Formosa sp. Hel1_33_131: one gene and its partner. The protein of the gene in region 1 interacts with the protein of each later gene in a pairwise test. Links are inferred from orthologs where the notes say so. Each region holds a gene or a part of one and is shown in the gene's direction. Other genes may lie near its edges.

The links. Proteins that work in one complex are often made in the same cells at the same time.
Region 2: the proteins of ruvA (region 1) and ruvC interact in binary tests that used the Escherichia coli proteins (3 or more experiments, as listed by UniProt). The link is inferred for Formosa sp. Hel1_33_131 from one-to-one orthologs.

The regions. Positions count from the first base shown.
Region 1 is NZ_CP017260.1:1,600,805-1,607,162, forward strand. What follows is about bases 1,759-4,556. They hold ruvA (Holliday junction branch migration protein RuvA), read left to right. Parts: upstream 1,759-2,765; coding sequence 2,766-3,347; downstream 3,348-4,556. Other genes in these bases: FORMB_RS07250 (NADP-dependent malic enzyme), read left to right, coding at 1,759-2,687; sprA (cell surface protein SprA), read left to right, coding at 3,359-4,556. In the rest of the region: ggt (gamma-glutamyltransferase), read left to right, coding at 1-282; more of FORMB_RS07250, read left to right, coding at 405-1,758; more of sprA, read left to right, coding at 4,557-6,358. UniProt on the Escherichia coli protein: The RuvA-RuvB-RuvC complex processes Holliday junction (HJ) DNA during genetic recombination and DNA repair.
Region 2 is NZ_CP017260.1:967,286-972,120, reverse strand. The notes cover bases 225-3,091. They hold ruvC (crossover junction endodeoxyribonuclease RuvC), read left to right. Parts: upstream 225-1,314; coding sequence 1,315-1,869; downstream 1,870-3,091. Other genes in these bases: hemW (radical SAM family heme chaperone HemW), read left to right, coding at 2,429-3,091; FORMB_RS04350 (YfiT family bacillithiol transferase), read left to right, coding at 1,880-2,410; FORMB_RS04360 (hypothetical protein), read left to right, coding at 929-1,315; pckA (phosphoenolpyruvate carboxykinase (ATP)), read left to right, coding at 225-774. Also shown: more of pckA, read left to right, coding at 1-224; more of hemW, read left to right, coding at 3,092-3,553; FORMB_RS04340 (cyclase family protein), read left to right, coding at 3,591-4,358; FORMB_RS04335 (MmcQ/YjbR family DNA-binding protein), read left to right, coding at 4,358-4,732; FORMB_RS04330 (AraC family transcriptional regulator), read right to left, coding at 4,716-4,835.

The DNA.
Region 1 (6,358 bases):
ACCTCTGTGATGCAAAATATTCTAAATGTATTGGAGTACGATATGAGCATGCAAGAATCAGTTTCCACACCCCGATTTCACCACCAATGGTTGCCAGATAACATCAAATTTGAAACCTCTTTTGATACACTTGTTTTTAAGTCACTTAAAAAATTAGGCTACGCCATAGACCAGACGAATTCACCAATCATAGGAAAAGTAGATGCTATTTTGGTATTGCCTGACGGCAGCTTAGAAGGAGGTGCAGACCCGAGAGGCGACGATACGGCTGCAGGGTTTTAATCTATATTTTGCAGAGCAAGTATCTATCTTAAGCTCAGGCGGGGTATCAAGTTTCTAAAAGAATAGCTCTAAAATTTCATTATTAAACTGAACTGTCTAACTTTGCATATCAAACCACCAAGATGTCAAAACTGAGTAAACACGATTTAGAAGCTTTAGCTTATCACGAAAAACCGTCTCCCGGAAAAATTCAAGTAGTTCCTACTAAAAAATATGCCACCCAAAGAGACTTGGCATTGGCCTATTCTCCTGGTGTTGCGGCGCCTTGTTTGGCCATAGAAAAAACCCCCTCCGATGCTTATAAATATACAGCAAAAGGAAATCTAGTGGCTGTGATTACCAACGGAACCGCTGTTTTAGGATTGGGAAATATTGGCGCGGAAGCCTCCAAACCAGTGATGGAAGGAAAAGGCTTGCTCTTTAAAATATTTGCTGATATCGATGTGTTTGACATCGAAGTGAATACTGAAAATGTAGAAGAATTTATTCAAACCGTTAAAAATATAGCACCCACTTTTGGAGGCATTAATTTAGAAGACATCAAAGCGCCAGAAGCCTTTGAAATCGAAAAACGACTGAAAGAAGAACTTGATATCCCTGTGATGCATGACGATCAGCATGGAACGGCGATTATATCTGCAGCAGCCTTGTTGAATGCCTTAGAAATTGCAGAAAAAAATATTCAAGACGTACAAATTGTAGTGAGTGGTGCTGGTGCCGCCGCCATTTCCTGTACACGTTTGTACCAATCATTTGGTGCGAAGCGCGAAAATATTGTCATGCTGGATAGTAAAGGGGTGATTAGAAATGACCGTGAAAATTTAACTTCTCAAAAAGCAGAGTTTGCGACCCACAGAAAAATTGATACGCTAGAAGAAGCAATGAAAGATGCCGATGTGTTTATTGGACTTTCAACTTCTGATATTGTGAACCCTAAGATGCTGTTGTCAATGGCAAACAATCCAATTGTCTTTGCAATGGCAAACCCAGACCCAGAAATAAAATACAATCTCGCGGTCAAAACACGTGACGATATTATCATGGCAACGGGACGAAGTGACACACCTAATCAAGTTAATAATGTACTTGGTTTTCCATTTATTTTTAGAGGTGCCTTAGATGTGAGAGCGACCTCCATTAATGAAGAAATGAAAAAAGCGGCAGTCATTGCCTTAGCAGACTTAGCAAAAGAACCGGTTCCAGAGCAAGTAAACATTGCCTATGGCGAAACGCGTTTGACTTTTGGAAAAGATTATATCATTCCAAAACCATTTGATCCCCGCCTCATTGCAGCGATTCCACCAGCCGTGGCAAAAGCAGCGATAGAAAGCGGTGTGGCCTTGGCACCAATTACAGATTGGGAACACTACGAAGACACCCTTTTGGAGCGTATGGGTTCCGATAATAAAATTGTAAGGCTCTTATTTAACCGAGCGAAGCTAAACCCGAAACGTGTTGTTTTTGCAGAAGCCGATCAGTTAAATGTTCTTAAAGCGGCCCAAATTGTTTTAGAAGAAGGCGTAGCAACCCCTATTTTATTAGGACGACGGGACGAAATAGAACGTCTTATGGAAGAATTAGAATTTGATGAAGAAGTGTTAATCATCGACCCTAAAGCCGATGAAAGCACTCTCCAGAAAAATAAATACGCAGAAATATATTGGAAACAACAACAGCGAAAAGGGGTGACACTCTTAGCCGCTCAAAAATTAATGCGTGAACGCAACTATTTTGCGGCAATGATGGTCAATCAAGGCGATGCGGATGCCCTTATTTCCGGGTACTCCAGTAATTATGGGTCTGTCTTAAAACCAATGTTAAATTTAATTGGGCTGGCACCTGGTTCCACACGAATTGCGACCACCAATGTGATGATTACACAAAGAGGACCTATGTTTTTGAGTGATACAGCCATCAACATAAACCCTTCCGCAGACGATTTGATAAAAATTGCTCAGATGACATCTGGTGTGGTTAAAATGTTTGGTATAGAACCTGTGATGGCGATGATATCCTATTCTAACTTTGGATCATCAAAGGATAAAACGGCGACTAAAGTAAGAGAAGCGGTATCGTACCTGCATCGAAGACATCCAGATTTGTTAGTGGATGGTGAATTACAAACGGATTTTGCATTGAACAGTGAAATGTTAAAAGCGAATTTTCCGTTTTCTAAACTTGCAAACAAAAAAGTAAATACGCTTATTTTTCCAAATTTAGAATCGGCGAATATCACCTATAAATTATTAAAAGAACTCAATAAAGCAGAATCTATTGGGCCCATCATGATGGGATTACGCAAGCCTGTTCATATTTTACAATTAGGGGCTAGCGTCGATGAAATTGTGAATATGACTGCCGTTGCAGTCGTGGATGCACAGCAAAAAGGAAAAGCGGTGAATTAACCCTCTAAATCACTTTCTTTTTTCTTCTTAAAATATTGTATAATTTTAGTACATTTGAAGTTCAAAGGAAGTGAAGATATGATTACACACATTCAAGGTAAATTAGTTCAAAAAACACCCACACACGTCATTATAGATTGTAATGGCATTGGCTATTTTGTCAACATTTCACTTCATACGTTTTCTCAAATACCAGATCAAGAGGCGATTAAAGTCTTTACACACCTTCAAGTGAAAGAAGATTCTCACACGCTGTACGGGTTTATTAGTTCTGCGGAACGAGAAATTTTCAGACTGTTAATTTCTGTCAGTGGAATTGGAGCAAACACAGCGCGCACCATGCTTTCGTCGCTCACACCCAAACAAATTAGAGAAGGAATTGCCGTTGGAGACGTTGCTTTGATACAATCGGTTAAAGGCATTGGCCTTAAAACAGCACAAAGAGTCATCATCGATTTAAAAGATAAAGTTCTTAAAATTTACGATATTGATGAAACTTCCTTGTCTCAAAACAATACAAACAAAGATGAAGCGTTATCTGCTTTAGAAGTTTTGGGTTTTATGAAAAAACAATCCGAACGCATTGTCGAAAAGATCGTAATATCTACGCCGGATGCCACCGTAGAATTTATTATTAAGGAAGCGCTTAAAAACCTGTAACTCATTTGAAAATTACTAGCCATAAATCTTGTTTTAAAAGACTCTTTCTTGGAGTTCTATTACTGAGTTTCAACTCAGTCTTATTTGCACAAGAACCTGCGACTGTTAGAGACTCTACATCTACCACATTTTCATTTGGAAAACTAGACATCCCAGATCCAGCGAGTATCGAAAGTAAATACACCTACGATCCACTCACAGATAGGTATTTCTACACCTCAACTGTTGGAGATTTTAACATTAATTACCCAGTCATATTAACGCCAAAAGAATTTCAAGACTTAGTGGTCAAAGAAAGCTTGAAAGCCTATTACAAAGAAAAACTAGATGCGCTTGACGGAAAAAAAGAAGGCTCTGAAGAAGCTAAGAAAAACCTAATTCCAGATTTATATATCAACTCCAAATTTTTTGAAACCATATTTGGGAGCAATGTAATCTCCGTAGTTCCACAAGGGTCTGTCGAAATGGACCTCGGAGTAATGTACACCAAACAAGAAAACCCTGCGTTTTCACCAAGAAATCAAAGTAATTTTACGTTTGACTTCGATCAACGAATTAGCTTAAGTTTGACAGGTAAAGTTGGGACACGATTAAAAGTCAATGCCAATTATGACACCCAATCCACGTTTGATTTTCAGAACTTATTTAAAATTGAATACACACCGCTTAACAATCCAGAAGAACTGCTTGGCGAAAGAGGAAGGGAATTGCTTGGCCAAGGAAAAGAACTGTTGAACAAAGGAAGGCAATTAGAGGATCAAGGACGACAATTACTTTCTGACCCAACAGGGGCAGCAAAAGGCCTTGCGCAAAAGGAATTAAACAAACTGAATTCAGATAACGAAGATTCAATTTTACAAAAACTCGAATTGGGTAATGTAAGTATGCCTCTCAACAGTTCTCTTATCACAGGAGCGCAAAGTTTATTTGGTGTAAAAACAGAACTACAGTTTGGTAAGACCAGAGTGACAGCCGTATTTTCGGAGCAACAATCCGAAACACGTTCGGTCACAGCACAAGGCGGAGGCACTTTAGAAGACTTTGAGTTTTTTGGCTTGGATTACGATGAAAATAGACACTTTTTTCTTGCTCAATACTTTAGATCTGAATACGATGATGCACTTAAAAACTATCCATTTATCAACTCCCAAGTTCAAATTACAAGGGTAGAGGTTTGGGTCACCAACAGAACCAATCAAATTCAAAATGTCCGAAACATTGTTGCCTTACAAGATTTAGGGGAGTCTTCAGTGATTGGGTTAACATCCATTCCTGGAGGCTTCGTCAATCAAGAGGCTGAAGCGTATCCGGATAATAAAAATAATAAATTTGACCCTACAAAGATTGGTGGGCCTGGCTCTCTGCTTTCAGACGCTATTCGTGATATTGCCACGGTACAATCCGGATTTCTAATCCCTGGAGTCAACGAGGGATTTGATTATGGCAAACTTGAAAATGCACGTAAATTAACAGAAGGCAATGAGTTTTCTGTAGACACACAATTAGGTTATATTTCTTTAAATCAACGGCTTCAGAATGATGAGGTTCTTGCGGTTGCGTATCAATATACGATCGGAGATAAAGTGTATCAAGTTGGGGAATTTGCCAATGACGGACTCGCTGCAACGGATGTTGAGGTAGATCTGAGTACAGGCAACCAAACCGTTACCAATCAGAGTTTAGTTCTGAAAATGCTAAAAAGTGCAGTCACCAACGTCAACCTTCCTACTTGGGATTTGATGATGAAAAATATTTATAATACAGGGGCTTATCAATTGTCTCAAGACGATTTTAGATTAAATATTTTCTATAACGAAACATCAGCACTCAACTTTATAACCCCCGTAAGTGGCACACCATTTCCAGCACCAATAGGAAATAATGACCCCATAGAGGAAACCCCTTTAATCCGATTGTTTAATTTTGATAGATTGAACTTTAATAACGATCCTCAGAACAAAGGAGATGGATTTTTTGATTTTGTTCCAGGGGTGACCGTCATCCCTCAAAACGGAAAAATCATATTCACCAAAGTGGAACCTTTTGGAAGTTTTCTATTTGAAACTCTTAGAACAACTGGTTCAGAAAACTATGAAGGTGATGAATCAATACTAGGGTTTTATAATCCAAATCAAGCAAAATACGTTTACAGATCGCTCTATAAAAACACCAAAACAGCGGCTTTACAGGACAGTGATAAAAATAAATTTTTGATGCGGGGACGCTATAAATCTTCTGGAGGTTCGGGCATTCCGATTGGCGCTTTTAATGTACCACGAGGCTCTGTAAAAGTAACTGCAGGAGGGCGTGTACTTGTAGAAGGCGTTGACTATACCGTGAATTATCAGATTGGAACCGTCCAAATTTTAGATCCATCCCTGCAAGCTTCCAACACTCCCATTCAGGTGTCGGTTGAAAACAATGCGGTTTTTGGACAACAAACAAAACGCTTTTCAGGAATTAATGTAGAGCACCAATTCAACGAAAATTTTGTGTTAGGCGCCACCGTCTTAAACTTAAATGAACGTCCCATTACTCAGAAAGCGAATTATGGGAGCGAATCAATCAACAATACTATTTTTGGGTTTAATGGAAACTACTCCACCGAAGTGCCATTCCTCACCCGATTGGCGAACAAATTACCAAACATAGACACTGATGTTGAATCCAATCTATCCCTTCGAGGAGAGTTTGCGTATCTAAGACCAGGAGCCCCAAAAGGCACCGATTTTGACAGTGAAGCAACTTCTTATGTCGATGATTTTGAAGGCTCCCAAAATGGCATCAGTTTATTAAGTCCACAATCATGGTTTTTATCAAGTCGACCTAAAAACCTCGGACGTGTGTATGCAGAAGGTGCTGAAGATGTTGCGGGTTATCAAAATGGATTTGACAGAGCCCACTTGAACTGGTACTCCGTCGATCCTATTTTTTACAGTGGTCAACGCCCTGGAGGCATTACAGATGATGATGTTTCTGACCTCTACGCAAGACGAATTTTTATTAAAGAG
Region 2 (4,835 bases), 630 kb from region 1 along the record:
GTCATAAATCTCTCTAGAGATAATGAACCTGAAATTTTCGATGCGATTAAAAAGGGTGCCATTTTAGAAAATGTTGTGATGGATGCGAACGGCAAGGTTGATTATTCAGACACCACCATTACTCAAAATACACGGGTAAGTTATCCGCTTGATTTTATCGATAATATTCAGCCCAATTCGATTGGCAAAAATCCTAAAAACATATTTTTCCTTACCGCCGATGCGTTTGGCGTGTTGCCTCCCATCTCTAAATTGACGCCTGGTCAAGCGGCTTATCACTTTATATCGGGTTATACCGCTAAAGTAGCAGGCACCGAGGCGGGGATTACGGAACCTGTTCCTAGTTTTTCTGCCTGTTTTGGAGCGCCTTTTATGCCTTTACATCCCACTAAATACGCTGAAATGTTGAGTGCCAAAATGAAAGCAACCGGCGTCAATGTTTGGTTGGTAAACACTGGATGGACTGGCGGCCCTTATGGTATTGGAACGCGCATGAAATTATCATTCACCCGTGCCATGATCAATGCAGCGATGGATGGCTCTTTAGAAGCCGCAAACAAAGATAATTATCACATCCATTCCGTTTTTGGAGTGCTTCAGCCTAGAGTGTGCCCCAATGTACCAACAGAAGTGTTGAGCCCTCGAAAAACATGGAAGAATGACGAAGGATTTTATAAAACGGCTCATAAATTAGCAGCCTCTTTTAAAACGAATTTCAAAAAATTTGAAAGCTATGCCAATGATGAAATCATGGCTGGAGGACCAAAAGTCTAATCTAATTTGGTTTTTATCTATTTAAAAAATAAAAAATTGTAATTTTAGGGTTCACAATGAACCAATGAGATATTTAGTTTTTGTCTTACTTTTCTGTTCTTTTTATTCATGTAATTATTATGAAAAAAAGAGACTCGATTCTGATACGATTTTAATGGAAGAATTAAAAACGTTCAATTGGAATGAAGTCGATCGCTACCCGAATTTTGAAAACTGTACGGATTCGATTGATTTTCAGGACAACAAAAAATGTTTTGAACAAACCATTACAACCCACATTTCTGAATATTTTAGCACCCAAAACATCATCGTAACGCAAACAGTGAGCGATACAATTACCATCGATTTGTTGGTATCCAATAGCGGTGAGATTCAAATCTCTCAAATTCAATCACAAGAATTGACCACACAACAAATCCCAGGTTTGGATTCCATTTTAGGTCGGAGTTTAAAAGGACTCCCAAAATTACACCCCGCGATTAAACGAAGTCAACAAGTGCAAACGGCATTTCAATTGCCAATAATTCTTAGAGTAGATTAATGCCAGAAGAAAAAATTATATTAGGGATTGACCCCGGAACCACGATTATGGGATTTGGATTGATTAAAGTCAAGGGAAAAACCATGGAGTTTTTACAATTGAACGAGTTACTACTTCAAAAGTACGACGATCATTATTTGAAACTCAAACTTATTTTTGAGCGTACCATTGAATTGATTGATACATTCCATCCCGACGAAATTGCGATTGAAGCTCCCTTTTTTGGTAAAAATGTTCAAAGTATGTTAAAGCTCGGAAGAGCGCAAGGCGTTGCCATGGCTGCCGGACTTTCGAGAGAAATTCCGATTACGGAGTATTCTCCTAAAAAAATCAAAATGGCTATTACTGGAAACGGAAATGCCAGTAAAGAACAAGTTGCTAAAATGCTGCAAAGCCTTTTAAGTTTAAAAGAATTGCCTAAAAACCTCGATTCAACCGATGGATTGGCGGCGGCGGTTTGTCATTTTTATAACCAAGGAAAAGTCACTGGTGGTAAAAGTTACACCGGTTGGAGTGCCTTTGTGAAGCAAAACGAAAGCAGAGTTAAAAAATAAACCCCCTATTATGGACATAGAAGCCCTCAAATATCCTATTGGAAAACCGAAGATTCCCGCCAAAATTGAACCCGCGCATATCCAAGACTGGATATTGACGATCCAACAGTTTCCTTCGTTGCTGACTAAAGAAGTGATGCAGCTTACAGACACCGAACTTTGTTATAAATACCGCCCAGAGGGTTGGACCATTCAACAAGTGGTTGGACATTGTATCGATAGCCACATGAACAGCATCATCCGTTTTAAATTGGCATTGACCGAAGACAACCCCACCATTAAACCTTATGACGAGGCTCCGTGGGCAGAGCTGTCTGACACCTTAAATTTTAGTGTTAAAAGCGCAACCACACTTTTGGCTGGAATCCATCAGCGGTGGGTGTTTTTATTAGAACAATTAGAGACCGCACAGCTAAAAAGAGCCTATCTCCATCCTGAGGGGAATGAACTGGTTACTTTGGAAGAAGGCTTAGCAATTTACGCTTGGCATTGCAATCATCATTTACAACACATTGTCAATGCGAAAGCATTCAAATATTAATTTAAAAATTTCACTTTAGTGTCTGGTATTTATATCCACATTCCGTTTTGTAAAAAAGCCTGTCACTATTGTAACTTTCATTTTTCGACGAATCAAAATTCCAAATCGGCATTTATCAAAGCGGTTTGTAAAGAGCTGATGCTCCGCAAATCGGAATACGCATCCGAAGAAATTCAATCCATTTACTTCGGAGGTGGCACTCCAACCGTGTTAGAAGTTTCGGAGCTTGACGCAATTCTTCAGACGGTTTACGAACATTACAACGTGTCTGATACGCCTGAAATCACCCTTGAAGCCAACCCAGATGATCTGGGTACAGAAAAAATAAAAGCACTTTCACAAACAAAAATCAACCGATTGAGCATCGGCATTCAATCCTTTCATGAGTCTGATTTAACAGCTATGAACAGAGCGCACAACGCTGACGAGGCTAAAAAATGTTTAGAAATTGCCACAACCTATTTTGATAATATCACCATCGATTTAATGTTTGGAATGCCCACAATGTCAGTTGCACTGTGGCGCCAAAATTTACAAACTGCTTTTGGATTTGGAATCAAACACCTGTCTTGTTACGCCCTCACCGTAGAGCCAAAGACTGCCTTGGAGCATTTTATCAATAAAGGAAGTCATCCCCCAATGGATGATGAGTTGGCAGCCAAACATTTTGAGGTTTTGCTACAAGAAACTGCCACACAAGGATTGACCCATTATGAAACCTGTAGTTTTGGACATCTTGACTATTTTTCAAGACACAATACAAGTTATTGGTTGGGGAAAACCTATATGGGTGTGGGGCCGTCGGCACATTCGTTTGATGGTGTCCAAAGAAGTTGGAATATTTCTAACAATTCCAAATACATAAAATCATTGGAAGCCGATCTGCGGCCGTATGAGTCGGAAGTTTTATCTGTTGAAAATAGATTCAACGAATACATCATGACCGGTTTGCGAACCATCTGGGGCGTTTCTCTTGAAAAAATTGAAACTGATTTTGGGGTAAAAATTAAAACTCAATTGCTTGAGAACTCAAAAAAATTCAGAGCCTCAAAAACCCTTATTTTAGAAGAGAATCATTTAAAAATCACAAGAACTGGGAAATTTCTTTCGGACGGCATTGCCTCCGATTTGTTTTTAGTGTAATTAAATTTATTAAATTTACGTAAAGCATAATTTTTTTATGAAAGCAATTATTCAAGCCAACAGCCGTACTTACACCATTTATATCGATCAGCCTTTGGATATTTCTATTCCATTTCGTGCGTCTAAAGAGAATGTAAATGCATGGTATTTGCCACCGCCTAAAATATATCCAGCCAAAGTGAAGGAATGGACTGGAAGTGTCAAAGAAGGTGCTGCGGTTAATTTTAATACCATCGAATTTAATCCGCATGCGCATGGAACGCACACCGAATGTGTGGGACATATCACTGAGGAAGTTCACACAATTAATGCCTGTTTGACTCAATTTTTGTTTGTGGCGGAAGTCATAACCGTGGTTCCAGAATCTTTAGATGGCGATTTTATTATTTCCGAAAAACAACTGCGCTATGCGATAGGCAACAAAAAAAGAGAAGCGGTGGTGATCCGAACACTTCCCAATACAACGGATAAACTGAACCGACAATACGCGCATACAAATCCGCCTTACCTTACGGAAGCCGCGGCTATTTACCTTCGTGAAAAGGGGGTGAAGCACTTATTAGTAGATACCCCAAGTGTGGATAAAGAAAAGGACGATGGACAGCTTTTGGCGCATAAAGCCTTTTGGAATGTTGACGGCGAAATGCGCATGGATGCAACGATCACGGAGCTGATTTATGTCCCGAATTCAGTGTTGGATGGGAAGTATATTTTAAATATTTTAATTGCACCCTTTGAAAATGATGCCTCGCCCAGCAAGCCAATTCTATACAAATTATACGATAAAGAAACCCCAAAACCCTGATGATACCCATTGATGCCATCCAATCCTTTTGTTTAAAAAAAGAACAATCCACCGAAGAATTTCCTTTTGATGAAAGCACCTTGGTGTATAAGGTTTTAGGAAAAATATTTGCACTGTGCCCATTGGAAGCGTGGGAGCAAGGCAAGCCCTCTATTACCTTGAAATGCGACCCCGACTATGCCGACGAACTCCGCAACGATTACGATTCCATTCACTCTGGGTTTCACACCAATAAAAGACATTGGAACACCATTTATTTGAGTAACTGCAGTTTTTCCCCTGAGTTTCTTTTTGAACTGATTGACCATAGCTATGCCATGGTGGTTAAAAATATGCCCAAAAAATTAAGCAGTCAACTCAAATCAACTTCTTAAAGTCTGAAGGACTCAGCGTTGTGACGGTTTTGAATTGCTTGTTAAAATTTGAAATATTTTTAAATCCACACTGATAGGCCACATCAAAAATTCGTAGGTCCTT